Regions from separate parts of the Fundidesulfovibrio butyratiphilus genome, predicted to be linked through region 1. Evidence: riboswitches for the same ligand, from Rfam matches in the RefSeq annotation. Region 1 holds a riboswitch; each other region holds the start of a gene.
What was found. A riboswitch is a leader RNA that binds a small molecule or an ion and turns the genes downstream of it on or off. The one in region 1 is predicted to bind cobalamin.
Positions count from the first base shown of each region.

Region 2: linked by a shared signal. The riboswitch ahead of cobT (nicotinate-nucleotide--dimethylbenzimidazole phosphoribosyltransferase) and the one ahead of ACYQ01_RS16280 (TonB-dependent receptor plug domain-containing protein) in region 1 are both predicted to bind cobalamin.
Region 3: linked by a shared signal. The riboswitch ahead of ACYQ01_RS07480 (FecCD family ABC transporter permease) and the one ahead of ACYQ01_RS16280 (TonB-dependent receptor plug domain-containing protein) in region 1 are both predicted to bind cobalamin.
Region 4: linked by a shared signal. The riboswitch ahead of ACYQ01_RS12680 (sirohydrochlorin cobaltochelatase) and the one ahead of ACYQ01_RS16280 (TonB-dependent receptor plug domain-containing protein) in region 1 are both predicted to bind cobalamin.

Region 1 is NZ_BAAHXA010000003.1:14,939-22,437, reverse strand. Features, by position in the region: gene ACYQ01_RS16295 (FecCD family ABC transporter permease) at 1-885, opposite strand, end outside; gene ACYQ01_RS16290 (ABC transporter substrate-binding protein) at 882-1,910, opposite strand; gene ACYQ01_RS16285 (adenosylcobinamide amidohydrolase) at 1,907-2,632, opposite strand; gene ACYQ01_RS16280 (TonB-dependent receptor plug domain-containing protein) at 2,622-4,619, opposite strand; cobalamin riboswitch at 4,736-4,929, opposite strand; gene ACYQ01_RS16275 (DUF2333 family protein) at 5,496-6,380, shown strand; gene ACYQ01_RS16270 (helix-turn-helix domain-containing protein) at 7,001-7,480, opposite strand.
Region 2 is NZ_BAAHXA010000003.1:502,990-510,488, forward strand. Features, by position in the region: gene ACYQ01_RS18375 (polysaccharide deacetylase family protein) at 1-400, opposite strand, end outside; gene ACYQ01_RS18380 (hypothetical protein) at 800-1,255, shown strand; gene ACYQ01_RS18385 (O-antigen ligase family protein) at 1,260-3,236, opposite strand; gene ACYQ01_RS18390 (glycosyltransferase) at 3,242-4,246, opposite strand; gene ACYQ01_RS18395 (ATP-dependent 6-phosphofructokinase) at 4,317-5,654, shown strand; cobalamin riboswitch at 5,714-5,890, shown strand; gene cobT (nicotinate-nucleotide--dimethylbenzimidazole phosphoribosyltransferase) at 6,005-7,069, shown strand; gene ACYQ01_RS18405 (hypothetical protein) at 7,243-7,437, shown strand; gene ACYQ01_RS18410 (PAS domain S-box protein) at 7,439-7,499, shown strand, end outside.
Region 3 is NZ_BAAHXA010000001.1:1,579,349-1,586,847, reverse strand. Features, by position in the region: gene ACYQ01_RS07485 (ABC transporter ATP-binding protein) at 1-538, opposite strand, end outside; gene ACYQ01_RS07480 (FecCD family ABC transporter permease) at 531-1,565, opposite strand; cobalamin riboswitch at 1,914-2,099, opposite strand; gene ACYQ01_RS07475 (SGNH/GDSL hydrolase family protein) at 2,167-3,198, shown strand; gene ACYQ01_RS07470 (carbon-nitrogen hydrolase family protein) at 3,316-4,830, shown strand; gene ACYQ01_RS07465 (hypothetical protein) at 4,853-5,368, shown strand; gene ACYQ01_RS07460 (hypothetical protein) at 6,159-6,449, shown strand; gene ACYQ01_RS07455 (hypothetical protein) at 6,510-6,815, shown strand.
Region 4 is NZ_BAAHXA010000002.1:366,707-374,205, reverse strand. Features, by position in the region: gene ACYQ01_RS12695 (DUF1003 domain-containing protein) at 1-474, shown strand, start outside; gene ACYQ01_RS12690 (ribonucleoside triphosphate reductase) at 667-2,736, opposite strand; gene ACYQ01_RS12685 (radical SAM protein) at 2,711-3,412, opposite strand; gene ACYQ01_RS12680 (sirohydrochlorin cobaltochelatase) at 3,995-4,888, opposite strand; cobalamin riboswitch at 5,013-5,197, opposite strand; gene ACYQ01_RS12675 (hypothetical protein) at 5,499-6,008, opposite strand; gene ACYQ01_RS12670 (hypothetical protein) at 5,947-6,441, opposite strand; gene ACYQ01_RS12665 (amidohydrolase family protein) at 6,637-7,499, opposite strand, start outside.

The DNA.
Region 1 (7,499 bases):
CAGAAATCCCGCTCCGAGCAACGCCGAGCAGGGGACGAGCAGGCGATGGTCGCAGCCGGCCAGCAGGCGCGCCACATGGGGGCAGACCAGGCCGACAAAGCCCAGCAACCCGGTGCGGCTGACCACGGCGGCGGTCATGAGAGTGGCCGAAACCACGAGCGTCGTCTGGGTCAGGCGCACCCGAATCCCCAGGTTGGCGGCGGCCTCGTCGCCCAGTTGCAGCAGGTTCATGCGGTGCGACAGGGCCAACGCCACGCCCAGGCAGGGCAGGACCACCAGGGACAGGGGAAAAAGGCTGGCCATATCCGCCGAGGAGACGTCGCCCATGAGCCAGACCAGGCTGGCGCGGACGCCGTGGTCGCGGGCCGTGGAAAGAAAAAACAGGATGGCCGCCGAGCAGAACGCGTTGACCATGACGCCCGAGAGCACCAGTGCCTCGGGGCTGAGCTTGCCGGAGCGCACGGAAAGGGCGGCCGCCGCCGCGAAGGCCGCGAGCGCGCCGGCAAAGGCCAGGGGCGCAGCGCCCCAGAAGGCCGACAGTCCGAGGAGCATGGCCGCCACCACTCCCAACCCCGCGCCGCCGGAAACCCCCAGGATATAGGGTTCGGCCAGGGGATTTCGCACCACGGCCTGGTAGACCAGTCCCGACACGGCCAGGCAGGCCCCGGCCAGGGCCGCCAGCAGTCCGCGCGGCAGGCGCAGGCGCCAGACGATGGCCGAGGTCGTGGCGTCGGCCCCAGCGGGATCGAACACCGCCCGCAGGGCTTCGTCCAGGCCGAGCCCGCTGGAGCCCAGCACCAGCCCGGCCGCGAGCCCCGCCGCCAGCAGACAGGCCAGGGGCGGGCAGAGCCGAAGCAGACGGCGGGAGAGCGTCGGCGCGTTCACGGCTGATCCTGACGGGGAAAAGCTTCCGGGTGGAGCAGGCGGGCCATCTCTTCCAGCCCCAAAACCAGGCGCGGCCCGGGGCGGTCGTACAGGTCCGAGTCGAGAATGTGAATGCGTCCGGACTTCACGGCGGGCACCTCGGGCCAGTCGGCCCAACGGGATCTGGCCCGTCCGAAACGGTCGTGTCCCATGGTGGGGATGAAAATCACCTCGGGCCGCAGGGCCACGGCCTGCTCCAGGCTGAGGCGGGGATAGCCGGACAGGGAGGCGCACACGTTTCGTCCTCCGGCCAGGCGGATGAGCTCGTCGAGAAAGGTGTGCGCTCCGGCCGCGTGCATGGGGGCCATGCCGATTTGGTAGAGCACGGCGGGTCTGTCGACGGTTCCCCTGACGGCCTCGGCCACGTCTTGGATGCGTCGTCGCATGGACAAGGACAGGGCTTCGGCCTGGGGCTTGGCGTCCAACAGGTCCCCCACCCGGAGGATGGAGCGCGACACCGCGTCCAGATCGGTCGTGTCCAGGAGTTCGACCCGGAGTCCGAGTTCGCGCAATCTTTGGACACAGCCGGGAGGGGTCATGCCGGTAACGCCCAGGCACAGGTCCGGGGTCAGGGCCAGGATGCGTTCTACGTCGGGATCGGCATAAGAGCCTACCCTGGGCAGACGCGCCGCCGCCTCGGGAGAGTCGCTGAACGCGGCGGCCCCGACCAGACGGTCGGCCTGACCCAGCGCGCAGGCTATTTCGGCCACGCTGGGCGCCAGGCAGACCACCCGAAGGGGAAAACCGGGGGCGGCGGCGACCGTTTGGGCCGGCTTGGCCCGGACATGGGGCGGCGCTTGGGCGTCCGCGGGTTGCCAGGGCGAAGCGGCGAACGCGCGTCCGGCTTCTCCTGGACCGGCCAGGAGCAGGAACAGGAACAGGGTGTGGGCCGTCACGAGCAGCCGAACGGCCGAGGGGACCGGTGACCGGAACACCGGCGGAGACGTGGACACGCGAGGGCGCGCGGGCAAATAACCGGCGGTCACGTCCGTCTCCGAATGGCGATGCGCAGGGCGTGCATGGCCGTGCGGGCCAGAATTTCGCCCAGGGGAACGTGCTTGCCGCAGAACCGGTGGACGGAGCCCGGTCCACTGGCCACCACGGTGCAGTCCGTACCTGTTCCTGTGGCGGGCCGCCCCGTCAGGGTGCTGGTGATGTTTTGCTCGCCGAGAATTGCGGCCTTGGCCTCGGTGAGGATCATGAGGGCTTCGGCCAGGGCCGCGTCGGTCAAGTGGGCGTCGGTGACGGCCAGGATGTTTATCGTCCCGGCGGGCGGGGTGGTTCCGTCCGGCCGCCAGTCCGCCGGATCACCGGCCCGCCTGGCATTGGCCAGCCCGGCGGTCACGGCCACGCTGACCCGCGTTTCGCCCGCGCACAGGCTCGCCGTGCCGAGGGTCCCCAATTCGGCAGCGGTCATGAGTCCGACGCTGGGTCCGCTCCAGCCCTGGGCCTTGGCGTAGTCGGCCAGGGTGCGTTGCGGCGGGGCGAAGCCCCGGGTGCGCCCGGCCAGGTTGGCTCCCACCTTGAGGATGAAGAGCCGCGTGGCCCGGGACAACCCGCCGCACAGGGGGGCGTTGCCGCACGTGCGCCAGAGCCCGGGCAGGGTGAGGCACACGTGACCGGGGCCGCGTTCCAGAACAAGCCCGCCGGGCCCGGCGGTCACCAGGGGAGGCCCCGCCGCCAAGGCGGGGCTTTGTCTAGAACGCATAGCGCAGTCCGACGCTGAAGGTTCTGCCCGGCATGGGATAGCCGCGAACGTAGCTGTAGCGTTCGTCGGCGATGTTGTTCACGGAGATCGAGGCTTCCAGCTTTTCTACGGGGCGGTACGAGAGCTTGGCGTTGAAGACGAAGAAGGGGTCCTTGTCCACCACGTTGCCGTAGGCCGGGGAATAGGGGTTGAAGTCCTGCACCTTTTGATCGCCCTGCCACTGGGCGGAGAGGTCAAGGCGCAGGGTTTCGTTCCAGCCGATTTGCAGGCCGGGGGTCAGGGTGTAGCGCGAAAGCCCGAGCACCGTGTCCGTGCCGCGCGCGTTGACCAGGGTGTCGTCGAGCTCGGCGCGTTCGAAGAACCAGATCCAGTTGAGCGACGGCGTAAGGCTGAAACGATTGGTTCCGGCGTCGAACGTGTGGGTGTAGCGCACGAAGCCTTCCAGGCCGGAGAGCCGCCAACCCGAGGAGTTCACCCATGTCTGGGACGCGGTTGCGGGCAGGGTGGCCGTGGTGATGGCGTCGTTGTAGGCGGTGTTGAAGTAGGTCCCCGAGAATTCCAGTCCGTTCCAGGTCACGTCCGCGCCGGCCTCGCCGGTGACGCTGGTTTCGGGCTTGAGGCCCGAATTGCCCAAATACCACGTGCCCCACTGCTGAAAGCGTCCGCTGAACTTGTAGGCGTCGGGCGGGGTGAAGGCCGAGCCGGCCGTGGCGCGCAGGGTCAACCAGTCAGTGGCGTTCCAGTTCGCGCCGAATCGCCAGCTCAGGTGATCCATGGTCTTGTCCCGCGAAACCACGTCGCAGAGCACGGTGTTGCCGTTTATGCGCAGCTGGTAGTTGTCGTATCGCAGTCCGCCAAGCAGCGTGATGTCGCCCAGAGTGAGCTTTTCCTCCCCATAGGCGGCCCAGTTCGCGTAGCGGGAATCCGGTGCATAGACCCCGTCCCCGTCGCGTTTTTCCTCGGTGTTCTGGTATCGCGCGCCCAGGGTGAAACGGCCGAACGAAAAGGTGGGCACGGTGACGCGTCCGTCCAGGCCGATCTGATCGGTATTGAACTTCGAGCTGTCGTAATAGGGCGTGTCGGTGTTGTCGTACTCGTGCCGGTTGGCCCAGAAAGCCAGCCGCCAGTCCACGTCGACGGCGCTGGAGCCGCCGGTGTAGGTGGCGGCGAAATTCTTGAGCACGTCGTCCACCTTGGCGCTGGGGGTGCGCGAATAGACCGGGCCGGGATCCCCCACGTCGTAGGCGTTGAAGAAGTTGGCCATCAGGTGGAGGGCGTGTCCTTCGACGGGACGAATGGTCACCGTGCCCGAGGCCGCGCCGTCGTGGTAGGCGGTGTTGGGGTAGCGCCATCCGCCGCTGGCGTCGTAGGCGTCGACGCTGGTGACGCGTCCGGCCAGGCTGGCTCCCAGCGAGCCGTTTTCCAATCCGCCCTGGATGTCGGCCCGGGGCTCGACGCGGTTGAAGCTACCGTAGCGGACTTCCGCCGCGCCCGAGGGTTTGCCCTTGCCGCGCCGGGTGATCACGTTGATGACCCCGCCCATGGCCGAAGCGCCGTAGAGCACCGAACCCGGTCCGCGCATGACCTCCACCCGCTCCACGTTGCCCAGGGGGATGAGCGCCAGGTTGCCCGTGGCCACGGGGTTGCCGTCCACCAGAACCAGGGTTTTGGCGTCCATGTTGGCCCCGGGCGAGGCGTAGGTGTCGAAGCCGCGCAGCTTGGCGCTGGAATAGGCCCCGGGGTACTTGGTCACCGAGGCCGGAACCTTGAGGGCGACGAGATCGTCCAGTGTGGAAGCCCCGAGTTCGTCGATGGCTTTTCGATCGATGACCTGGACGTGGACCGGGGTCTGGGTGCTGGCCGAGGGCTCGGCCGTGGCCGTGACCACCATTTCCGGCAGTTCGCGTGGTTGTCCGCCACGATCTTCGGCCAGGGCCGCGCTGGCCGAAAAAAGAAGCAGAGAAAGGACTAACGCCGCACAACGCATAAAAAAACCTCCTTCTTCATCGGGTTGAAGAGGAGGCTTCGAGGAGGGAACGGACGAAAAGCCCCATCCGTCTTCGGAAAGGGGACGCGTCCGCGTTTCGGCTTGGCCTCGAAGCCTACGACACGCTGTCGCAGGCTGGTTTCCCGGCTTAAGGATCGTTCTACTCGCCGCACCTTCCCATCCGCGCCCTGGCGGACAGTGGCGTCACGCGGCTTTCGTCCCCTCTTACGGTTGCGGGCCAGCGCCGGACTTTCACCGGACTTCCCATTTCGCCTCATGGATATTGAGGACCTGCGACGTTGGCAGTGGCCCTACAACCGGGAGTGCGCCCTGTCAAGGCGAGGCCCGAAGGGGCGCGCGACCCGTATTGCGGGCTGCGGTCCTGTTCGGGGAGCGGCGCGCCGCTCCTGTTTTTCAGACGCACATCGGGAATGCGCGGACCCGGTGGCGCAGGATCTTCGCGCGGTCACGGTTTTGTTGTTATTTCGTTCGCCGGCCCTTCGTGGGGCTTTGGTGGGGCGGAGGGAGGCCCGGAGTCTGACAAATAGGCGGGAAAAGTCTCTCCTTTCGGTTGGGTTCGGCTTCCAGGCGAGGTCGCGGGGCGAAGTGCCAAGAAAAACGATAGTATGACACGCCTTGACCTGATTCAAGGAACGAGTTAAAAAATTCACAAGAAGATGGAGTCGTTCAAAATTGGTGTTGGCAGCCGCTGACTCCTGCCGCTGACAAAACGGTAGGAGTTTTTTCAATTTCAATCTGACTGATCATTTTTGTCTTGGGGGAGGTCGTATGTCACCCATTTTTCGTGTCCAGGGCGTATTGTCTGCTGTTACTTCGGCAATAAAGCAATGCAAGAGAGTCCGCTTTGGAAAACCAGTGAAGATCCTGCTGGTCGTCCTGTTGCTCGTCTGCCTTTATTATGGTGTTGGGCAAATTTCAGGACGTGTCAATTCGGAATATCTTCCCGAGCATGAACTTGCTTCCGGGAAAAGTCACATCATACAAACGATGAGTGACATGATCGAGCGCGAACTCGATACCGGATGGGCTCCCAGCGCACTGGTGTCTCCAATCAGAATGCGCCTGGACGTGAAGGCTTTTCAAAGGGGCGAGCATTTTGTTCTTCGGAGAATGAGCCAGCACATACCTCATCTGTTCAGAATCGGAGCTGAAAGCCCCGCGGGAGCGGAGTTGCTCGACGCAGCCGACGATTTCAATAGAAGCCCTGATTCGTGGTCTCTTTTCAGTGAAGATGACAGCAGGGACCGTTTTGCCCAGGGATTGAACCGCTACAAGTCTTTTAATGACCGCCTGGGAAAGGGAGAAATTCCCCAGTTGAGTCCGAGAAGCGATCAGCTGGAAGATATCATCAATGAGATGAATGCGATACTCAGTTCAGAGTACACGCGCTTGAGAAACGTGTACAGGGAAGGAAATTACGTGTGGAACGTCAGGGGCGCGTTTTATCATGCCCAGGGCGTTGTCTACGCCACGAGTGAATTGTTCAAGGCCATACAGCACGATTTTCAGCCCGTGTTGGAACGGCAGTCCGCTGTCAATACGATGAATATTTTGATTGAAACATCAGGCGGCAGTGTCGGGGAAAAGCCGGCCCTTGTCCTCAATTTCAGCGGGTTTGGCGTGCTGGGAGGAAACATTCATGCGCTGATGGGCACTATTTCCGATACGCTTGTCCAGCTTAACGCCTTGCGAGACGCCATCGCCAGGGGGACCGGCAGCGGAGTGGGGAGCAGACCGTAGCGATTCATAGCAATCCCGATTGGATGTGTCGTCAAGAGGACGTCAGGCCCGGGGCGCGTTGTGTTTGCGCCAGGACTTGACGTCCTTTTGCGTTTGCAAGCGGGGATGTCGGGCGTGCGGCGGTGGATCACGTTGTCCTGGCCCGACGGCAATGAAACGCCCATGTTCGGTCGACACCTTCGGACAATCGCCTTCTGTCCCCGCTGCTCGCATCGGCAATAGAACGTGGGACAAGAGTGGAAACGACGAGCCGAATCGCTCGCACATCAGTGTCTTGCGACACTTGGTTCTGGTTCTAGGCTGAGCCGGGATATGTCGGGAGAATGTGGGATTTAATGGGACGCCAGCCCAATGATTGCGCCAACTTGGCCAGCGCCTGGCAAAGCGTTTTCGGCCTGGGCGCGCGAAAGTTGCTTTTGCACGTTTTTGCCCAGGCCGAGGCCAAAACGACAGTTGCTTTTGCACAAGCGCGCCCAGGCCTCATGCCGCTTCTCCAGGCAAAACGACAATCGTATATACGAAATCCATTCGCATTGTTTATTGAAAGCTCGCGTGTATTTCCGTAGGCATAGATAGCTACGATTCTCATCGCCTCACAATGGTCAATAGACATCTTCTGGTTACGCGATTTTCCTGGCCGATTCATCCTGCATCACCTCGGTAGAGCCCTTGTCTGGCGCGGCTCGGGCCTCAAGCCTGGCCAATTCCACGCGTAGGTCGGCATTCTGCTTGAGCAGTTCCCGGTTCTCCTGCCGAAGCTCCCGGTTCTCACCCCGCAGTTCCCGGTTCTCTTGGCGCAGGGCATTGATCTCGCTCGTCGGGTCAACACCCGCTGGCTCAATGGCCGTTGTGGCGTTGGGGGCAGGCGTTGTTTGGTCGCTGCCTACGGTGACTGGGCCATCGCCAAATAGAAGCCATTTGGGCTCTACACCAAAGGCGAGGCAGATTTGCCTGGCAGCAACCAAATCCGGTTCAGATTCCCCACGTTCATACCTTCCTAACGTATTTTTGTGAATCCCAGCCACCTGAGCGAACTCGGCTTGGGTTCGCTTACCGCGAATAAATTTCAGACGTGCGGCTGTCGTTGAGGGGGTGTCCAAGTTTGCCTCCCGAAGTTGG
Region 2 (7,499 bases), 490 kb from region 1:
CGTATTGGGTCTGAAACGTCTCGCCGGTCTGGTCGTCGGCGGTCCACCCGACGATGGGTTCCTGATTGTAATAGTGGGGGATGCTGATGGGACGCGTGTGCGTCAGGCTGTGGGAGGCGATCTCCCAGCCGGCGCGGACCATGTCGTTGAGTTGGGGCACGGAAAGATAATCGTCGTTGTCCGTCATTTGCACGCGACTGGCGATAATGGCCGCGGTGGCTTTCAGCCGGCGTTTCTTGAAGATGGGCAGGGCGTGCTCATGCACGCTGGCCAACCCATCGTCGAAGGTGAATGTCACCATGCCCTTTTTCAAGGGGTCGGCCGCCCACAACTCGCGCCCGGGACAGCAGCACAGGGCCGCCGTCCCGGCCAGCATGCGAAAAAACGTTCTTCTTTGCATAATCGAGTCTCCTTGACCACGGGGCGACGTCTCGCGACGAAACCCCATCCCGGATCGGTCGCGGCCCACGGGGCGCCGCAATCAGCACGCTCCATTCAAAAGGCTTTTCCTGGCGGCGCCCTCGGACGGCGCGGGGCACGTTCCAACCCCGCTTCGGCGCGACGCGCGAAAGCCTATTGCAAATTTTGGTCCAGAATTATGGAAGATGAATCAAACAGCTTACAGGAAGATAGTCATTCACCCGCCTTTCGTAAGTGCCATTTTTGGTAGTTACACTCTCCGGCGTGATGCCGCAACGCGATTATGACCCGCCCTCCCCGGGGGCGAACGCGCCCTTTGACCTGGGACGCATTCATGCTAGGACGCCCGGAACAGCCAAGGATTCCAAAGGAGATGCCCATGCGCCCCGCCGCGTTCGTCTGCGTCTTGGCCGTCTTGGCAGTCTTGTCGCCTTGCCAGGCCTTTTGCCAGGCCAAACACTTTTTCAACTCGCAGGAGCATTTTCAGGAGATTTCCACCCGGGCCGTGGCGCTCATCCAGGGGCTCAACAGTCCTGGAGAAGTCTCCTTTCTCAACTATTATTCCTCATGCGGGCTGGTCTACTCGGCCAAGGCCTACGGACTGGGCCAACTGGCCGTCCTGGTGGAAAACATGCGCCTGCCCGAGGACAAGGCCCTGGCCGTGCAGCAGTTTCTCGACTCCGCCAGCTACGCGACCGGCAGCATCGGCGAAGACCTGCGCGTTCTGGAAAAAATGAACACCCAGAACCTCTCGCCCGCGGTCCTCAACCTGGGCACGCGCCTCATCAACGAGTTGCGCGTGTTTCAACACAACGCCCAGGCCTTTCCCCCCTGAGGATTCAGGGCAGGCCAGGCCCGGCGATCCACGCCCCCAAACACCGGGGGTCCTTGATTCCGGCCGCCGCGGGACAGAACAGACGCGAAACCCGCACCCACACCGGCCTTCCGGGCCTGGCCCGGTCCGCGTCCACCACCAACCGCGCGACATGCCCGGAGTGGGCGTCGAACCGGACCGAAGCCAGCGGACCGTCCTGGTCGAGGAGTTCCACCGTGACCGGGCGTTTTCCCATGTCCGGGTGGGGGCACCCCACCGTGAAGACCCACGGTCCCTGCCCACGCGGGGTGAAACGCGAAGCCCCCAAGCTCCACCGCGCGGGCAGGCCCTCCAGAACTTCCGGGGCCGAAAAGCCCGCCAGTTCGGCCGCCCGGCCGGGCCTGGCGTCCAGACGGTGGGCGGCTACCAGGTTCCAGACCAGGGCCGCCAGCACGACCGCCGCCACGCCCCGAACGCCCCAGACGGCGCGCTTCGGCGAGGCCCAGCCGCCGAGTGTGTCCTCCAGGCCAAGGGCATGGGCCAGCAGCAAAAACGTGAGCAGCCACACCGTCGGCACATAGGTCATCTCTTGAAACAGGCCGAAGGCGTGAAAGGCCGTCAACGCGACCAGCACGCCCAGGCTCAAGGCGTCGGCCCGCCGGCGATGGCAGGCCGCCTCCAGGGCGTACGCGCGCCAGGCCAGGGCCAGCCAGAGGGCCAGGGCCACGAGTCCGCCTCCCGCGAAAATCTGGATGAAGTAGTTGTGCGTGGCCTCGAACACTTCGGCTTTCGGGTCCATGCCCCTGGCCAACAGGCTTCCCGGATCGGCCATGAGCCGCCGGTAACGCCAGGCGTAGGTCTCGTAGCCCAGCCCGAAGGTCGGGGATTCGGCCCCGATGAGCAGGCCGGACTTGAACACCTGGGGCCTGGGACTTTCGGTGAAACGCTCCACGCGCTGGGCGATCATGGTGGCCAAGGGAAAGTTGAGCAGCGACACCTTGGAGACGGCCAAAACCCCGTACAAGCCCAGCGTCAGGACCAGCACCGCGCCGGCTCCCCAGGCCGCTCCCCTGACCAGGCGCCCCCGGCCCACCGCGAAAAGGTCGAAGCGGGCCGCCCAGAACACGGCCGAGGCCACGCCCAGACAGGCGAACACCACCCAGGCCGCCCTGGCCATGGAAAGCACCATGGCCACGAGGCAGGCGGCCCCGGCCAGACAGAGGCCCATCTTGGCGAGCATCCGCCCCCGCCCCAGCCCGTAGAGAAAGGGAAAGGCCATGCACACGTACTCGGCGAACCACCCCGGATTGAGAAACAGCGAGGACAGCCTGTCGTTCAAGGCGAAGGCCTTGCCCCGGGCCAGGAAGTACTCGGCCAGCCCGAAGGCCACGGCCGCCGCCAGTCCGGCCGCCACGCCGTCGAACAGGGGCTTGAAGGTTCGATCGGACTCCTGCTTGGAGAGTTCCCAGGCCAGCAGGGCGAAGAGCGGGAGCCTGACCAGGGACGACAGGGCGTAGTACGGGCTGTCGGCCACGGAAAAAGCGAACATGCGGGCGAAACCGACCGGACCGACCACCCGAAGATCCCGGACGAATTCGCTCCAGGGCAAAAACGCGACGCCGGCGGCCAAAACGGCCACAAAACCCGCGAACAGCAGCCGGGCCGGACCGTTCCCGGCCTGGCGGGCCTGCCTGGCGTTCACCGCCAGGCAGGCCAGAACCAGCCAGGCGACCAGAAAGCTCGCCGCCTGGGACGGCATGGAATAGGACTGGTAGCCAAAAAAAGGGAGCGCGGCCCCGAAACAGGCCAGCATATGGGCTCTGGCCCGTGCGACCGCGACAAACAGCGCGGCCAGAAGCGGCGCGCACGCGGCGAGTATCCATCCCCGCGGGGAGGCGTCCACCAGGGCCACGCCGCTCGGCAGGGCGGCGGTCAAGGCGAAGGCGCCCGCCGCCGCCGACCAGGCGACGCGGGATGCCGCAAGGGGGCGGGAACGTTCCACGGGCCTCACTGGCCGCCCGACCCGCTCTGGAACCAGGGCAGCTCCAACAGGGCCCGGCGGTGGGACGCAAGGTCATAGGACGCGGCCGTGGCCTGCCCGGCGGCAAGGGTGTCGTGGAGAAGCACGCCGGCGTTGTGCCACAGGGCAAGGGCGTTTTCCAGGGCGAAAACGCAGCCCATGACATCGGCGTCGGCCACGTAAAAGCCGTTGCCGGCCCACTCCACGGGACGCAGGGCACACGCGGGACGATAGTCTTCGGGACGCACTTGGCGCATGTAATCGAATCCGCCCAATCCCGCGAAGCCCACGGGCACGGCCCCGCTGGCCATGGCTTCGAGGGGCGGCAGGGGACAGCCTTCGGGGTAGCCCGTGGCCAGAAACACGTGGCTTTCACGCAGAACCGCGGCCACGCCCGCACGGTCCAGCCCGGCGATTTCCGCCCACCGAACCGCGAAACGCCCCCGGGCTTCGAACACGGCCCGAATCTGCTCGGCCAGGGCCCGGTTCTTGCGCGGCATGTAGGCCACGGTCAGGGCGTCCGGCTTGGACCGGGGCGGGGTGAAGACCTCCAGGTCGATGCCCGGACGAAGCACCGGCGGCCGGCGGCCCAGGCTGTGCTCCACGAACCAGGCCACCGGATCGGAAACGGCCAGAAACTCCACGGGCAAATCCCGCCAGCGCGCTCCCGGGGGCAGCCCGGAAAACAGGTAGGCCCAATTCTGCACGTACACCAGGCACTCGGCCCCCGCCCGCAATCCCGGGACCAGGGCGTTCGTCCACCCTTCCGGAACAATCCACAGGTCTTGGGCGGTAAGGTCCAGACGGACGAAATCCACTGTGGGGGCCAATTCTCCCTGGGGAGTCCACACCGCGGGTTCGCGCAAGACGGCGAAGGCCGGCAGGCCGGCCCGGTGCAGCAGGCGGGCCATGTCCCAAAGAACGGCCACGCCGCCCGTGGGCTTGCGCACCGGAGGAATAAAGAGAAATGTCCTGCGTGTCGTCGCGGGCATCTTGTCACGCCGCTCGCCTGAGGCTAGGTAGGGGTTGAACCGAAAACATCCCCCCCTTTCGGAGGCTTCCATGCACGAAAACGAACTTCCCGACCAGGGGCTTGCGCACCTTAGCCCCGAACAGACCCGGGTGCCAAGTCTGGGCGAGCCGAAAATCCCCAACCCCCGCCGGGGGTCGATGTTCGTGACCGAAGAGCAGCGGGTGCTCATCAATATCGTGAGCGGCTCTCTCAACGGCCACGCGGCCCAGGCCCAGGTGAGCCTGGAACAAGCCGGACCACGCGAGCGCATCTATTTCGATCCGCCCAAGACCAAGTGCGCCGTGGTCACCTGCGGGGGACTCTGCCCGGGCATAAACGACGTGATTCGCTCCATCGTCATGGAGGCCCATCACGGCTACGGCGTTTCCAAGATCCTGGGCATCCGCTACGGCCTGGCCGGTTTCCTGCCCAAAACCAACCCCAACGTGGTGGAGCTGACCCCGGAATTCGTCTCCCCCATCCATGAGTTCGGCGGCTCGGTCATCGGCTCCTCCCGGGGTCCCCAGCCCGTTGAGGACGTGGTGGATTCCCTCGAACGGCTCAACGTCGGCATGCTCTTCGTGGTGGGCGGCGTGGGCAGCATGCGCGCCGCGCAGGCCATCTTCGCGCTCATCAGCGAACGGGACCTGAAGATCTCCGTGGTCTGCATTCCCAAGACCATCGACAACGACATCCATTTCGTGTCGCGCACCTTCGGCTTCGGCACCGCCGTGGAAAAGGCCATCGAGGCCATCCGCTGCGCCCACGTGGAATCCCTGGGCGCGCCCTACGGCATCGGTCTGGTCAAGGTCATGGGCCGCGAGTCGGGTTTCATCGCGGCCGAGGCGACCCTGGGCATCAAGGAGGTCAACTTCGTCCTGGTGCCGGAGCAGCATTTCGACCTGCAGGGTCCAGGAGGATTTCTCGCCGCCCTGCACGAACGTCTCCACCGCCGGGGCCACGCCGTGGTCGTGGTGGCCGAAGGAGCCGGCCAGGAATACCTGCCCGAATCCCTGCGCACCGACGCCTCGGGAAACCGCTGGCTGGGCGACATTTGCGGGCTGCTCACGACCGAAATCAAGAGCTACTTCAAGGACAAGCTTCCCATCACCCTGAAGTTCATCGATCCCAGCTACATCATCCGCTCGGTGCCGGCCAGCGCGGCCGACCGGGTGAACTGCAACCGGTTGGGCTCCATGGCCGTGCACGCGGGCATGGCCGGCAAGTCCGGCATGATGGTGAGCCTGGTGCATGAAATGCCCGTCCACGTGCCGTTGCCCCTGGTGACCCACTCGCGCAAGCGCATGGCCGTGGACACCTCCTTCTGGCAGCAGGTGCAGGACGCCACGGGACAAGGCCCCCTGGTCAACCCGGCCCCGAAGAGCTGAGGAACCGTTGAAGCGTGCCTCCCGCCGGCGCCTTGACAGGACCAACGCCCGGGACTAGCGTGCCGACCATCGCGACCGTTGCGGGCTGAAGCCCGCCTTGCGGAACACGGTGTGAAACCGTGGCGGTCCCGCCGCTGTGACCGGAGACGATACCCGACACGCCACTGCCCCAGGGCGGGAAGGCCGGGTGGAGGACGACCCGGGAGCCAGAAGACGGACGGACGCGACCACTGACGGATAGAACCTATGGCAACGGCTATCCCTTGGCCCCTTTCGGGGCCAAGGGATTTTTTGTTTTTGCGGCCTTGGGTTCGAACGAAACCCAACCTCCAACCCTGCAAGGAGCCCGCATGCCCAACGACTTTATTTCCCGCCTGGCGCGCATCCGCCCGGTGGACGCCTCCCTGATCCCGGCCGGCCAGGCCCATCTCGACGACCTCACCAAGCCCAAGGGCAGCCTGGGCCGCCTGGAAGAGCTGGCCCTGCGCCTCTATTTGATCGCCAACGGCGGCAAGCCGGCGCCCGATCCGGCTATTTTTTTCGTCTGCGCCGGGGATCACGGCGTGGCTGACGAGGGCGTGAGCGTCTTTCCCCAGGCGGTCACCCGGCAGATGGTGATGAACTTCCTCAACGGCGGCGCGGGAATCAACGTGCTGGCGCGCCAGGCCGGCGCCGACCTCAAGGTGGTGGACGCCGGATGCGCGGGGGGCGACTTTCCCGAGCACCCCATGCTGGTGCGGGCCAAAGTGGGCCCGGGCACGGCGAACATGGCCAAGGGACCGGCCATGACCCGCGAACAGTGTCTGGAAGCCCTGAACGCGGGGTTCGACCTGGCCGATCGGGCCAAGGCCGAGGGTTTCGCCACCGTGGGCACGGGCGACATGGGCATCGCCAACACCACGCCCTCCACGGCTCTGTACTGCGCCTACCTGGGGTTGGACCCGGCCGAGGCCACCGGCCCCGGCACCGGACTGGACGCCTCGGGGGTGGACCGCAAGGTCCGAGTCATCCGTCAATCCCTCGAAGTCAACGCCGCAGCCGTGGCCTCCGGCGACGCCCTGGAAATCCTGTCCGCCCTGGGCGGCTACGAAATCGCCTGTCTGGCCGGGCTGATTCTGGGCGGAGCGGCCAACCGCCAGGCGGTCCTGGTGGACGGCTTCATCTCCGGCGCGGCCCTGGTGGCGGCCTGGAAATTCAATCCGGCGGTCATGGACTACGTGTTCTTCAGCCACGCCTCGGCGGAACCCGGGCACAAGGCCGCCATGGACCGAGTGTCCGCTTCCCCCCTGCTCCACCTGGGCCTGCGCCTGGGGGAAGGCACGGGCGGAGCGCTGGCGCTTCTGCTGCTCCGGGCCGGAGCGGCCGTGTTCAACGAAATGGCCACGTTTTCCAGCGCCGGCGTAAGCCAGGGGTAGTCCGCAAGGCCGCCAAGCGCGCAACTCCCGGCCGAACCTGACGCAATTTGTCCGACACTATGCGGATATCGTTCGTCAAAATCGACGCGTGACAAGAAGTGGCAAAGATCCTATAAGGGGTGAGGCGGATTATCCGTCGAAACCGTCTCACCCCCAGCCGGAGCTTTCCACACGTGAACGACGGTCTGGTCCATTTCGCAACCTACGACGGCTTGGTTCATTCTCCCGACGCCGTTCTGGCTCATCCCTCCGGGGAGTTTCAAGCCAGTCCGCCGGGACAGGTGACCGTACCCACACCGCCGTCCGACGAGGTTGTCCATGTCATCAACGAAGGCGTGATCGGGCACGTCATCAACGAGTTGGTCTGATTTGACCACGCCATCCCCGCATACTTCCTCGGGCAGACGCGGCGCCCGCTCCTTTCAGGACA
Region 3 (7,499 bases), on a different contig from region 1:
TGTCGAGGCCCGAGGCCGGCTCGTCGAGCAGCATGACGCGCGTCTCCTGGGCCAGCACCCGGGCCAGGGCGGCGCGGCGTTTTTCTCCGCCGGAAAGGGTGGTCACGGACCGGTCCGCCAAGTGGGCCAGGTCTGTTTCGGACAGGGCCCGCCTGGCCGCGTCCAGGTCCGGGGCCCCGGGGGCGGCGAAGCGGCCCAGGTGGGGGTAGCGGCCCATGAGGGCGCAGTCGAGCACCGTGAAACCGAAGCGGTCCAGGGTTTCCTGGGGAAGAAAGCCCACTTGGCGGGCCAGGGCGCGTCGGGACAGGGTGAAGACGTCGATTCCGGCCAGCTCCACCCGCCCGGCGGCCGGACGTTCCAGCGCGGCCAGGCAGTGAAGCAGGGTGGATTTGCCCGCCCCGTTGGGCCCGACCACGCCCAGCACTTCGCCGGCTCGCAGCGCGATGTCGGCTCCGGCCAGGGCTTCGTGTCCACCGCGCACCACCCGCAGGCCGGTCCCGCGCAAAAGAACCGGGTCGGGCGTCCGCGCGCTACACACGGGCCGCTCCGCGCACGAAGAGCAGGCAGAAGTAGGGGCCGCCCAAGAGCGCCGTCAGCACGCCCACCGGCACCTCGTGGGGCAGGACCGTGCGCACGGCCGTATCCGCCGCCAGCAGGAGGACGGCTCCGGCCAGGGCGGACAGGGGCAGGAGACGGCGATGGGCCGGGCCGGCGGCCAGGCGCACCATGTGGGGCACCACCAGGCCCACGAAACCGATGATGCCCGAGACGGCCACGCAGGCCGCGACACAGGCCGAGGCGCAGACGAGGAGCCCCAGGCGCACCGCGGCCACGTTCACGCCCAGCCCCTTCGCGGTTTCGTCGCCCGCGCACAGGGCGTCCAGGTCGCGGGCGAAGGCCACGGCCCCGGCCAGTCCCATGCCCAGGCCGCCCAGGGCCAGCCAGGCCTCGGACCAGGTCTTGGCCACGAATCCGCCCATGAGCCAGAACACCAGGCCGGCCACGTTGTCGCCGGCCAGAAACTTCACGAATCCCAGTCCCGCCTGCAAGGTGGCGGACACGATGACTCCGGCCAGAACCAGGGTGACCGGATCGAGGCGTCCCCTGGCCGTGGCCAGGGTCAGCACCACGGCGAGCGCGGCCAGGGAGCCCGCCAGGGAACAGGCGGCCAGGGCCAGTTCGCCGTGGCCGCCCACGCCGGCCAGCAGGCCCAGGCAGGCCCCGAGCGCTCCCCCGGCCGAGACGCCCAGGGTGTAGGAATCGGCCAGGGGGTTTTGCAGAAGTCCCTGGAACAGTCCGCCGGAGAGGGCCAGGGCCGCGCCCACGGCTCCGGCGGCGACGATGCGGGGCAGTCGGATTTCGAGAACCAGGCGTTGGGCCACGTCGCCCACGCCGTCCAGGCAGGAGGAGCAGGCCAGGAGCTTGCCGGCCAGGATGCGCCCCACCAGCCCGGCGGGCAGGGGGGCCGGTCCGTTGGAAGCGGCCCAGGCCACCAGCAGGGCCAAGGCGGCGATCAGGGCCAGGGCCGTTGCGCCGGCGCGTGAGCGCCCCGGAAGGGGGGTCAAGGACGGGCTCCGGGGAGGGGAGAGGCGACGCGGACCGCGAAACGGGCGAAACGCGCACGCGCGCCCAGGCGACGAGCGCTGGTCGCGGGCTCGGCCTGACGAAACGCGTTGCCGCATGCGCGGCGGGGCGGCAAGGACGAAAGGCGTCGAATGCGGGACGCGCGGGACAAAATCACGGTGTTTCCTCCTCGGGAACCGGGCTCGGGCGTCCGCCAGGGAATCCGGGCCAGGCGGCCGGGCGCTTCCGCATTCGGCTCCGTGACGCGCGGCATGCGACTTCGGAAACCGATCGTGGAAGTCGGCCATGCTCCCGGCCGGGCGGACGTGTTCGCCCGGTCCGGGAGCATGGCCGCGCCCGGCGTTCCGGCAGGTCTTCTGGCTTCCGGATCATTCTACTCCCCGCGCCTTCCCGCCCGTGGGCAGTGGCGTCTGGCGGGTTTCGTCCCCGGTCACAGCGGCGGGACCGCTCCGGTTTCGCACCGGATTCCCTCGCAAGCGCCCCATATTCAGGGGGCCGGAACGCCAGTTTCCTAGGACAAAGCCCGACCCCTGTCAAAGAGGGTCTTGCAAAACGCCCCGTCAAACTGCTACCGGCCCCAGCATGAAGCGTGCAATTCTCTACATTCTCTGCCTGCTTGCTTTTATTGAAGTGTCGTCGCGCATTTTTTGGCGCATGCTCGATCGCACCTGGGGCTTTGTGGTGCCGCAACAGATCGGGTGCTTTGATCCGGACTTGGGATGGTCGCTCAAGCCCGGGGCCACGGCCTGGTCCAAGACCACCGGGGTGGACGTGGAATACGCCATCAACGACCAGGGCTATCGCGGACCGGTGGTGACGCCCGAAAAGCCCGAAGGCACGTTCCGCATCGTGGTGGTGGGCGACTCCCACGCGTTCGGTTTCGGACTGCGCGAACGGTTCACCTTGCCCGTGTTGCTTCAGGGGTACTTCAAGAACGTCGAGGTGGTGAACCTGGCCGTGAGCGGCTACGGCATCGACCAGATGCTCTTGCGGGTGCGCCGCGACGGCTACAAGCTCCACCCGGATCTGGTGATCTGCTACGTGCCGCACTTTGCCGACTTTCGGCACATGACCGACAGCATTTGGCGCCTGGGCAAGCCGCGTTTCGTGGAGGAAAACGGCAAGCTGGAGCTCAAGAATTCTCCCGTGACCAACAATTCTCCCCTGTTCATGGCTCTTGTGGCGGCGGACCGGTTTGCCGCGACCTGGTGTCGTACCTACGAGATCCTGCGCAACACCGTGTATTGGATGGCCATCCCCAAGGCCAAGCCCGGCGAGGTCGGACCTCCGCTCGATCCCAAGTTCTGGGCCGACACCGTGGGGCTGGGACTGGACATCGCCCGCCTTTTCGACCGCGAAAGCCAGGAACACGGGGCCAAGTTCATCCTGTTCACCCGGGTGGGCCAGATGTTCGTGGACGCCTTTAAACAGGGCGGTCCCCCGTGCCTCTACGTGGGCACGCCCCTGGTCAACGACGAAATGGTTCTGGCCCACGACCCCTTTCGCCATCCCAACGAGGCGGCCAGCGGGGTTCTCGCCTGGGAGCTGACCAAGTTTCTCAAGGAAAAGGATTTCGTGCCCAAGCAGTACTGGGGCGTGCCCATGGTGCAATAACGCCGACCCGGGCAAAGGGGGTTGGACAACCGCCTTTCGTCCGGGTATCCAGAGAAAGAGACCGACCAGAAGGTCCATCCCGGTCCGCACGGCGGACCAATTCAGGAGGTTCGTCCCGTGGCGTCCTTGCTCGAGACGTTACAATCCATAGACTTCTGCAAACTGGCCCGCTTGTACGAACTCTTCGCCACCATCTACCACGTGGCGTTGGACTACGAAGAGGAACTCATCAGTGTGCTCGAAGTCGACCAGGACGTGCGCATAGCCCGCGACGTGGCCACCTTGCCCCTGGAGGAGGAAGACTCCCCGGCCTGCATGTGGACGCTCAACGAGTATATCCGTCGCAATATCCATTCCGAGCGGACGGCCAAACTCTTCGTGGCCGCGCTTCTGCCCCGGCTCGACGCCCAACTGGCGGGGCTCGGCGTGCAGACCGCGGGGACGCAGGCCCAGGTGCTGCCCCCGAGCGATCCCCTCGTCCGGCTCATGAACTCCAACTACTACACGCCCATCCAGGTGGAAGTCGGCGGCAGCAAGGGCGAATACGTCATCGCCCCGCGCATCAAGCCCATCTTTTCCCGCTGGATCGGCGCCGACCCCCTGGATTACGACGAGGCCTATTTTTCGGCCACCATTTCCTATCATTTTCTCGAACATCACACCCTGGTCAAGGACGGCCGGGTGAACAATCACAGGGTGATTCTCTCGCCGGGCAAGGTGAGCCGCCAGTCCGGCTCGTCGTTTCACCGCAGCCTGGCCAACCTGGAAACCCTGACCATCGCCCTGTCGCCCATGGACGCCGGCTTTGTCTTTGACGTGGAAACCTACCGCAAAAAAGGCGTGGGCATGAAGGTGCCCTTCCGCTACGTGAACTTGAAAAGCCCGGACCGGGACACGATGGAAGAGTACGTCTGCTCCATCCTGGCCAAGGCCCAGGAGGAACGGGTGGACATCCTGATCTTCCCCGAGCTCACGGTGGACCACGACGCCCTCACCTCCATGGTGGAATATCTCTCGACCCACAACGGGCCGCACCAGCTCAAGCTGGTGGTGGCCGGAAGCTTCCACAAGGAGCGCCCCCACGCCGGCTACGTCAACTTGGCCACCATGCTCGACTGGCAGGGCAACGTGGTCTGGGAGCACACGAAAAAACGTCCCTTCGTGCTCACTGCGGACATCATCGAAAAAAGTCCCAACCGCGACTTCATCCGCAGGGAATTCGACCTCGTGGCCGGCGAGGAACTGGTGGAATACATCCATACCGAAAGCCCGGTGGTCTTTGTCGACACCCCCATCGGGCGCATGGCCACGGTGATCTGTCTGGACATGCTGTTGCCCTCCGTGGAGTCCATCATCTCGCGCGTGCCGTGCGACTTTCTCTTCGTTCCTGCCATGACGCTGGGCATCGACAAGTTCCACAGCAAGGCCCGGGACATCTTCGGCGGCCAGTTCAACATGGTGACGGCCTGTTGCGCCTCGGTGAGCTGCACCCAGCTTTTCAGGGGCGAAGGGGTCGAACTCTCGTTTCTTTACGCCCCGTCCAAGAAGTTCAGCGGGAAACACGGCAAGAGCCGGGTGGAACGGTTGGATTCGCCTCCCTTGCTCATCTACCGGCTCCATCAGCTCATGTAGGCCTCCGGCCAAGGACACGACCATGGATCCCTTGATCGAACGCATGAAACAAGATGTTATCGCCCAGGATTTCGAAGCCTTCCGAAAGGATCACTTCGTGCTTCTTTCCTCGTTTCGCAGGCTCATCTTCGGCCAGGACAACGTGGCCCTGGCCAGGCGGTACGCCAGCCTGTCGGACTTCTCCACCTGGTTCTACCGGACCAACAAGCCGGAATGGCCAAAGGTGGAACGCTACATGGGGGGCATCGACATCATGCTCGACCTGGCCCGGACCAAACTCGACACCCGCACGTCCGACGAGTTGGCCGAAGAGGTGGGGGCCTGCCAGTCCGATCGGGACATCCTGGGTGGCCTGCTCCTGAGCGATGGCGTGGTTTCGGCCAAGCTGGCCCTGGAGTTGGGAGCCCCGCTGGGCGAGATCGAGAACCGGTTGCGCTGTCTGGAGGAGATGGGACTGGTGCAGCGACTCAAACGCGGGCGCACGGCCCTGGTGTTTCTCACTCCCACGGGGCGCCAGGCCGCGGCGGATCTGGCCTAGCGCGGAGCCCCCGCGGGCGCGCCCTGTTCGGGGCGTGGACGTTCGGGGCCGCTCTTTTTGTCCCCGGGCGGGCCGCCTGCCGGCATGCGTCTTGTTGAAGCGTACAACACCTTGAAGTCTTTGGATGTTTTTGCCCAGGATATTTCCTGGGCCGGGGAAGCTCTTTTTTGCATTTTTTTCATGACAGGCCCTAGACAACCTCCCTGGAGTGCTTATTTTTCAAAACATGGGTGAACGAGGGGGGATCGTGCACGACCAAGCAGGAGTGAAAACCCTGACGAACCTCGTTCAAACGGCCTGACGTCAGGCTCGGTACGCCGCGCAAGACCGACGGAACAAACCCTGAATCGTTCGGGCCCGTGCCCGGACAACGGAAAAACAAGCAACCCGAAAAAGCGCGGCAGGTATGGCAAGGCCCTGGAAACAGGAAACTGCGTAACCCCCTCAAGGGTCTTTTCAAGGGCCGGAGCAATCGCTCCGGCCCTTCTCTTTTTTCTTGCGCCAAGAATTTTTCGACTGCCGTATCGTTATGTTTCTTCGAAGGCTATTTCCAACCTCCAGGCTTATTACTGGGCGCATTGTGTCTTTAACATCGTGTCTGCGCTGAGCGACAGGGATCAAGGCAGGGCACCTTTCCCTGAAGCACGGTATCAGGTGTTCCATACCCGGAAGAATAGACAGTCAAGTGTGCGTCTCGGTGGGAATCAATACACTAGGAAAATATGCAGCGTGAAAATGCTTGCGTTTGCCATGATCAGAGAGTAGATTTTATATTTATTGGAGGGCGGCAATGACAGCGAAAAAGGTCTGGGGAACGATTATTATCCTACTTTCAGTGGCCGTGTTTGGAATTAGTGGGTATATTGGGTATACAAGTATGAAAGGGGTTATCCACATCTCTGAGCGTTATATAAAACAAAAGGAATCGGCTGGTGAGATGAGTGATGCTGAAAGGTATATTATTCGTTATACACAGAGAGGTAATTCGGAACGTTATCACGATGTCGCTCTCTGTGGAGTGCTCATGCTCTGTTCTGTATTTGGTGCTGTCGTTGGGACAAAGATGGTAAATGCTAAATGAAACGGCTTGAACTTGCGGTGGCTGTAGAATAACTTTTTTATTCGTTACAGGGGGGGTATAATGTCAGGGAAAAAAGTGTGGGGAGTGATTATTATTTTGCTTTCTTTGGCTATGTTTGGTTTTAGTGGGTATAATGGGTATCAGAGTGCAAAGGATATTGTGCATTTTTCTGAAGCCGATATACGAGAGATAGAGTCTTCCAGGCTTGGTATCGATGGGGCAAAGTCTTTTGTTGAGTTTGCGACGAGAGATAATGCTCAGCATTATAAAGAGGTTGCAGTGTATGGAATCTTGTTGATCTGCTCCGTGATTGGCGCTGTTGTTGGGACAAAAATGCTCGATGCGAAGGATGAAGTTGCTGTGTAACACAGACCTACTCGTCATTGTTGGTGTTACGATTTGTTGATATCTGATGGTGGGGTTTGTATGTTGTTCTGTAAGAATGTTTGCTGGGGGTGGCAGTTCTCTTGACTCCTTGTGCTTGCTGGTCGGCGTATGCTTGTTTCGGGCTAGTAACATTGTTTAAGGCATGAAATGTCTGGCACGCTGACGCAGGGGATGATGTCCAGCCTTGATCCCTGTCGGCCAACGGGATGCAGCGTTAAATACTATCTGCTCCAAGGAATATGTATTCGTTTGGTTTTGTATTTTGTTGTTCGCCTGATGGCGTATGCCTATTGTCTTCTTGTGACAAATTATTGATGTTGGACTTACGGTTTAGCGGCTCTGTATGAGCTGCCTCTTCTGGTGTAGAGTTGAGCAAGATTTTCCTCGCCCTGTTTTGAGCAAAGTTCGCAGTCTTTGTTTTGTTGACGTCGTAGGGGAGTTGTCGTCGCGTCCTTTCCCCCTGATCTGGGAAGAAACGACTCACAATTTTGTCAAGCCAAAAACGCATGCCGTCTTGAAGTCGAGGCGGGCTTTGGCTATTATGGTGTATGCGTGGCCACAATCCTGTCGGTTTCGACGCGCTTGCGCGTTCAAAAACGACCGGAGGCGCGCTCGCGCGGGGCCAGGCCCGGCGCGGCCGATTCGGAAACTCGGGAAAGCGCT
Region 4 (7,499 bases), on a different contig from region 1:
CGATTCCACAGGAAATACCATCGCGTCGGGTCCGTTTTTGGAAACGACTGGTTCGCCCTCAAGGCGGAATCCTTCGCGAGGTTTTTCGGGACTCCGTTCTTTCTCGTCGCCCAGACAATTATCGTCAGTGTATGGATAGCTATAAACATTTACAGCCCATACAGATTTGACCAGTATCCCTTCATACTGTTGAACCTTGCATTCAGCCTGCAAGCGGCATACGCCGCTCCGCTCATTCTCCTGGCCCAAACACGGCAGGCGGATCGAGACAAGGCCCTGGCGGAAGCCGACGCGCAACACAGGGAAGCGCTGGCGCAGGCGATACAGCAACGCCAGATGGACACCGCCAAGCACAACGAAGAACTCACGCAGCTTGTGCGTCAGAATACGATCATCACGGAGATGGTCAAGGAACTCAGCCAGCGTATTGAAGTGCTGACAACAGAGATACACAAAACGGTTGTCACCAAATAATCGCCGGGACTCGCCCTTTCGGGGCAAATTTTTCGCGTGGTGACCGCTGCCGAGAACGCCCCTCCCGGGCCGCGACAGCGCGCCGCATCGGGCAAGACAACGGGGGATGGGCATCGCTCCGGCAGTGTTTCGCCGGGCCTTGCCCATCCCCCGTTTTGTCATCGCGACCCGCGAGGATTTTTCAGCGGGCGCCTACGCGTGTTCTTCGCTGACCTCGCAGACGTTGTCGTAGGTCACGCGGTCCGCGTATTCGGCCTGCTTGCCCTTGTTCCAGCGCGAAACCGGCCGATAGTAGCCCACCACCCGGGTGAACACCTCGGCCTGGCTGCCGCAGATCGGGCAGAAGTGGTGCTCGCCGTGCAGATACCCGTGATCTTTGCAGACGCTGAACGTGGGCGTTATGGAAAGATAGGGAATCTTGGTCAGGGTGAAGGCCTTGATGATGAAACTCTTGAGCGCCTCCAGGTCGGCCACGGACTCGCCCAGGAAGGTATGGAACACGGTGCCGCCGGTGTAGAGGGGCTGCAGGCGGTTCTGGTGCTCCAGTGCGGCGAGCACGTCCTGGCACTGGCCCACCGGCAGGTTGGTGGAATTGGTGTAGTACGGCGTGCCGTTGCCCGAGGCCTGGATATCGGCGTACAGATTCTTGTCGATCTTGGCCAACCGGTAGCTGGTGCCCTCGGCCGGGGTGGCTTCCAGGTTGTAGAGGTTGCCGGTTTCCTCCTGGAAACGGGCGGTGATGGTCCGCAGGTGGTTCAAGACCCGGGTCATGAGCCGCACGCCGGCCTCGGTCTCAATGCCCTTGCCCAGGATGTTCATGCAGGCCTCATGCCCGCCCACCAGGCCAATGGTGGAAAAGTGGCCCCGGTAGCCGTTCTTGAGATACCGGGCCGACCAGGGGAACATGCCCCGATCCAGGTAGTCCTGGATCATCTTGCGTTTGAACTCCAAAGCCACCTTGGCCAGTTCGGCGTATTCCTCCACCAGGTCGAGGAAGTCCTCTTCGCCCTGGGAGAGATAGGCCAGCTTGGGCAGATTCAGGGTGACCACGCCGATGGAGCCGGTCAGGTCGCCCGCGCCGAACAGACCGCCCACCTTCTTGCGCAGCTCGCGCAGATCCATCTGCAACCGGCAGCACATGGAGCGCACGTCCTCGGGGTCCAGGTCGGAATTGATGAAGTTCTGGAAGTACGGCGCGCCGTACTTGGCGGTCAGTTCCAGCAGCTTCGAGCCGATGGGCCCCTCCCAGGGAAAGTCGGCCGTGACGTTGTAGGTGGGGATGGGAAAGGAAAAAATCTGGCCGTTGTAGTCGCCCCCGGCCATGACTTCCAGAAAGGCCTGGTTGAACATGTCCATCTCGGCCTGAAACTCGCCATAGGTGAAGTCTTGCAGCTTGCCGCCCAGGATCACCGCCTCGTTCGCCAGGTGCTTGGGGCAGGCCAGGTCGAAGCTCAGGTTGGTGAAGGGGGTCTGTCCGCCCCAGCGCGAGGTGGTGTTCACGTTGAACACGAACTTCTGCATGGCCTGCAACACCTGCTGGTAGTTCAACTGGTCGTGGCGGATGAAGGGCGCCAGGTAGGTGTCGACGTTGTTGAAGGCCTGGGCGCCGGCCCATTCGTTTTGCAGGGTGCCCAGGAAGTTGACCATCTGGCCCAGGGCCGAATCGAAGTGGCGGGCCGGGCCGGCGGCGCTGCGGCCTTCCAGGTTGAAGCCTTCGAGCAACAGGTCGCGCAGGCTCCAGCCGGCGCAATAGCCGGCCAGGCCGAAGGAGAGGTCGTGCAGATGGAAATAGCCGTGATCGTGGGCCTGGCGCACCTCTTCGGGATACTTCTCCAGGACGTAGCGGGCCTGCACCGTCCCCGAAAGATGGAGCATGAGCCCCTGGAACGAGTGCGTCATGTTGGCGTTTTCCGAAACGCGCCAATCCGCCTTGGACAAGTAATTGTCGATGGTGTCCTTGATGTCGAGGTACGCGGCCTTCTGCTCGCGCAGGGCGCGGCGCTTTTCGCGATAGATCACGTAGCGCTTGGCCACGTCGAACAGGCGCGACTCCATGAGCACGCGTTCGACCATGTCCTGCACCATTTCCTGACGGGGCACGTCGATGCCGGCGAGTTTTTCTTCCACCTTGCGCGACATGCGCTTGGCCAACAGGGGGTCCTGCACGCCACTGGCCCTGAGGGCCTTGAGAATGGCCAGGGCGATGCGGTCCACGGACCAGGTTTCCAGACGGCCGTCACGTTTCTTGATCTGAAGAGGCATAGGGGGTCTCCCCGCCCCGCTTGGGGGCAACGAAGGGTTGTTCGCGCAGAGTCATTCCGTCAGGGAGGACGGCCCGCACTCGGGCCACGTCCTCACCGGTCAGCATTGGATCGAGCGTTATGCGAAAGGCCACGCGACCGGGATGGGCCGCTGCCAGTTCAATGCAGCGCGTCAGGCTCGCCCGGGCCGTCTCGGCCGCGAGCGCGCCGCCCGTGAGGGCCGGATACATCTCCCACGGACCTTTGAGGTCCACGCTCAGGCACAGGCCGGGCCAGGTTTCCAGCAGGGCGTGAACCACGTCCGGGCGGGTGCCGTTGGTATCGACCTTGAGGGGCAGTCCCAGGGGAACCAGGGCCGCCACCAGGGACTCCAGGCCGGGATCGGCCGTGGGCTCCCCGCCACACACCACCACCCCGTCCAGCCAGGGTTTGCGCCGGGCCAAAAAGGCCAGCACCTCGCCCAGGGGTTTGGGTGCGTGCCGATGCGGGGTCCAGGCCAGGGAGCCGTTGTGGCAGCCCGGACAGCGCAGGTTGCAGCCGCCCACGTAGACCACGGCCGCCGTGCGCCCCGGCCAGTCGCAGAGCGAAAACGGGGTCATCCCCCGCACCAGGGCGGGAGTGTGCGCCGGTTCGTGGCGGACGGTTTCGGGGGACAAGGGGTGCGACACATTGCGCATGGAGTTGCGGTCCAATTTTCTTCATACCCCAGGGGGAGACGTTTGTTAAGAGAAATACATTCAACAATAACAACATGATGCGACGCCGCGGTTCGCAACTGCTTGACAATCTTGCGGTTTCCCTTTTTCGCCGGGTCGGCCTATGGAAAAAATCGATTGGCCACACGGTGCGGACGCGCGAAAAAAGCGCCCAACCGGTCGTTACCATTCCGATTTTTCAAAGGGGAGGTGTCGAATTGGGGGGGAAGCACAGGACGTTTCCCAGGCGTCCTGCCCAGCCGGTACTATCGACTTTTCCCGCTCCCATGGCAAGCCCCGCCAGGGGTCGCCCGGCCCGCCCGACAGGCCCGCCGGGCCGGCAAGCCCCGCCCGGCGCGGCATGCGGGGTCGCAGCCGCTCGGGGAAAAAACATCGCGCCTGGCCGGCTCGGGTCCGTTCGAAGGACATGGGCCGGCCACGACACAAAATATTTCATTATTTCAAGATGTTTTCTATCCGTTTTACACAACGGAACGTTCAGGACGGGACGGAAGGAAACAGACGGCGCGCCCCGGTCGACGACCGCGGCGCGCCGGCCCCCCGCTATTTGAGATGCCCGAAGGCGACCTTGGCGTGCGCCACCCACAGGGCGCGCAGGGCTTCCACCTCGCCCGTGCCGCGCAGCACCGGTTCGGTGGCGATGCCGGCCTTCTTCATGACCGAGGCGAAGGAGTCGTCTTCCTTGCCGGCCATGTCGTTGTGGGCGTGGTCGCCGGCCACGGCCATGAACGGCACGAGCAGGGCCTTCTTCACGCCCTTGGCGGAAAGGGCCTTCACGGCGTCATCCAGGGTGGGCCAGCCCTCCACGGTGGCCACAAAGGCCAGGGGGTCCTTTTCCCACAGGGCATACTGCATGCCCGGGTAGTAGATGTTGGCCGGATGCTTGGTTCCATGCCCCATGAACACCACGGCCTCGCCGGCCTTGCGTTTGGGCAGGCTTTCCAGCAGGGCCTGGGCGACTTTTTCCACGTCCTCGGTGGAGTACAGCAGCGGCGCGCCCATCTCGACCTGGCGAATGCCCTTGGGCAGGCCGGCAAAGGCCTGGGCGGTCTTCACCAGCCCTTCGTACTCCTCGCCGGGGATGGTCTGGAGCGACTGCACGGCCACCTGGGTGAAGCCGTCGTCAGCCAGCTTGGCCAGGGCCATCATCGGGGAATCGAGGGTCTTCTTCTGCTCCTTGGCCACCTTTTCCCGAATGATCTTCGACGTATAGGCCCAGCGGATCTCCACGCCGGGAAAGGCCTTGCGCATGTCGCGGTCAAGGGCGTCGAACGCGGCCCAGGCTTTGGGCACGCTGGTGCCGAAAGCCACCAGCAGCAGGGCTTTCTTGTCCTGTTTAACGGCCGGTCCGTGAGCCAGGACCGGCGGGCTGGACAAGACCAGGGCCAAAAACCCGAGAACCAAGACGCGCCACAGCGAGGGGTGGAGTTTCTTCATGGAAATGCTCCGTGCGGTTTGGGGCCTTTGGCAGGAGGACGCAAAAAAGCCGCTTCCCGCGTATGACGCATGGAAGCGGCCCGCATTCGCCCTTCGATCCCGCGCAAACGAAGACCCGTCGCCTCGCGGGGCAAATCGTCAGGCAGGTCTTCCGGCTCGTCCCGCCGGCTTCGGCCTTCCCGGGCGTTGGCCCAGTGACCTGTTCAAGGAAGCCGGCTTTTGATGGGACCCACGGCGGCGGCACCGCTCCCGATTTCCACGGGATTCCCTATTCTCCCCTGGCGGGGCACCTGACGGGCACGAAATACCCCGCCCACGGGGCGAAGTCAACGCGCGTTCCCCGCAGGCGTAGCCGAAAGATGACACGAAAACAAAAATGCCGCACCGCCGCAGTCGGGACGGTCCACCCGACCGACGGACGTTCCGACAGCCGCTAAGAGCCCGTTGAAACAGTCGATTCTTGCAGCCTGTTCAAAACAACTTGCGGGCAAGGCGCGAGAAAAAGTCAAGCCCGAGCGGAGTTGGCATCCGTTGAGGGGTTGCGTTTTTCGCAGCAACGCAGCCAGCAAGGATTTTCCAACATGCTGCTAACCGGTCGCGGTTTCGCCGCTCACTCCTCGATCTGCCGATTGATGAAGGCCAGGGTCTTTTCGGGCAGGGCCTTGGCCGCGTCGGACTCGCGCAGGGCGGTAAGGTCTTCGGTGATGGTGAGCATGAGATCGGTGAAGCGCGATTGCTGGCGCACGCGTTCGCGCATGTCCTGGCTGAACCAGGCCTGCTTGAGCAGCTCCGCCGCATGGTGGTGGATCATGAGCGCGATGGGCTTGGGCATGGACGTGTACGAGGCCAGCATGTCGGCCTTGAGGTCGTCGATGCTCTCCAGAAACTCGGCGAACTGGGCGGTCTGGCGCTGTTCGTCCAGGCGGATGCGCTTGCGCTCCTCCTCGAAGCGGATCTCCAGCCGTTCCAGGTCCTGTTGCAGTTCGAGCTTGGCCACGGCCCGGTCCTGACGCATCTTCTCCAGTTCGGGCAGGTGGGCTTGGCGCCACTCGACCGATTCAGTCTTGACGGTGTAGACAATCCTGGAAATGAACCGGGCAATGTTCTCCGGTATGGCCATACTGCAACTCCTTCTGGAGAAAAGCGTCCAACGTGCGGGACACGCTTTCGGGCTCGGCCCGGTCCAGGGCGTGCGAAAGCTGCAAGAGCCGTTCGAAGCGAAGCGTCTCCACGCTGCCTTCAATGAACGCCTCGGTCTGGAACACGGTGGCGAACTCGATGGCGTCCTGTCTGGCCCGAATCTTGTCGGTGATCAGGGCGGCCAGTTCCTCTATGTTTCGTCTCTGGCACTTTTCGGCCATGGTCTTGCGGGCGTGGGCGCCCCTGTCGCGCTCCCGGACGAGTCGGCGGGCGTTTTTGTCCGCCGACCGGCGCATTCGCGCCTCGGCGTTCAGGGAAAACAGGGCCAAAACCAGGGCCGTGGTCACCAGAACCAGGTAAAGCACCGCCACCGACGAGGCGAAAAAGGCGGAAACATATGTATACAGCATCATGAGCGTTCCGAATGCGGCGGACAGGTTTGGGCCGTCGGGAAAACCCGTGGCCCTCGCCGCGATGGGTTCGGCCGGGTGGTGCCGTCCGCCCCGCGCGCAAACTACCGATTTTCCCCCGCGCCGGCAACGCGCTTTTCACCCCGTCCGGGCGCTTGAGCGCAAAACTCCCGGACGGGAGGAAGAACGCCCCGCGACTCAACGCGCGGCAGCGGTCCTTTCCATGAGCCCGAGCGCGTTGCCACCGGCGAGCTTTTCGCGCGTTTGCGGGCTGAGCAGGCGCAAAAGCGTCCGATAGCGATCCATGGTGGCCTGATACTTGCCCCAATGGGCCACGACATCCGATCCGATCAGGAAACGGTCGGGATACTTTTCGAAAATGCGGACCCAGGTGCGCAACGAGGCCTTGTTTTTGGCGATGTAGTCGTCGAACACCACCCAGGAAATGTCGAACAGCAGGTTGGGATACTGGTCGAGCAGGCGCGTCGTCACCTCGGGCAGGGTCGGCACGTCCACCCGGCGCGAAATGCCCACGTGCGCCCAAATGAACGTCACATCGGGAAACCGCCGCAGGGCGTCTTCCATCTCCGCCAGGTAGATGGGATCGTTGCGCCCGGCGGAACTGATGTTGTGGTGGATGAGCACGGGCAACTTGTGCTTGCGCGCCACCTCGTACACCGCCAGCAGGGCCGGATGGTTGGCCCGGGGCGGTTCGCCGTAGGTATAGGCCGTCAGGTCGTCGTGACGGCTCATCACCTCGCCGATGCCCATCCACAGGCCGGGATAGGCCTGGATCAGGCTCTCGATCTGGGCGGCGGCGTTGCGGTCCAGGGGATTGATTCCGCACAGGAAGGGAAAGAACCGGTCGCGCACGCTTTGCGGCTGTCGCTCCAGCTCGCGGGCCAAAAACAAGTCCGTGGCCGAGTAGTAGTAGGCCCGGGAGTCCGTGGCCAGGTAGTAGGCGGGACGCACGGGGTCCGATTCGGACCACATTTTCAGGATGGGCATGCCGAACACGATGGCCTTGTCCACCTTGGCGGCGTCCATGGCTTGGATCAGTT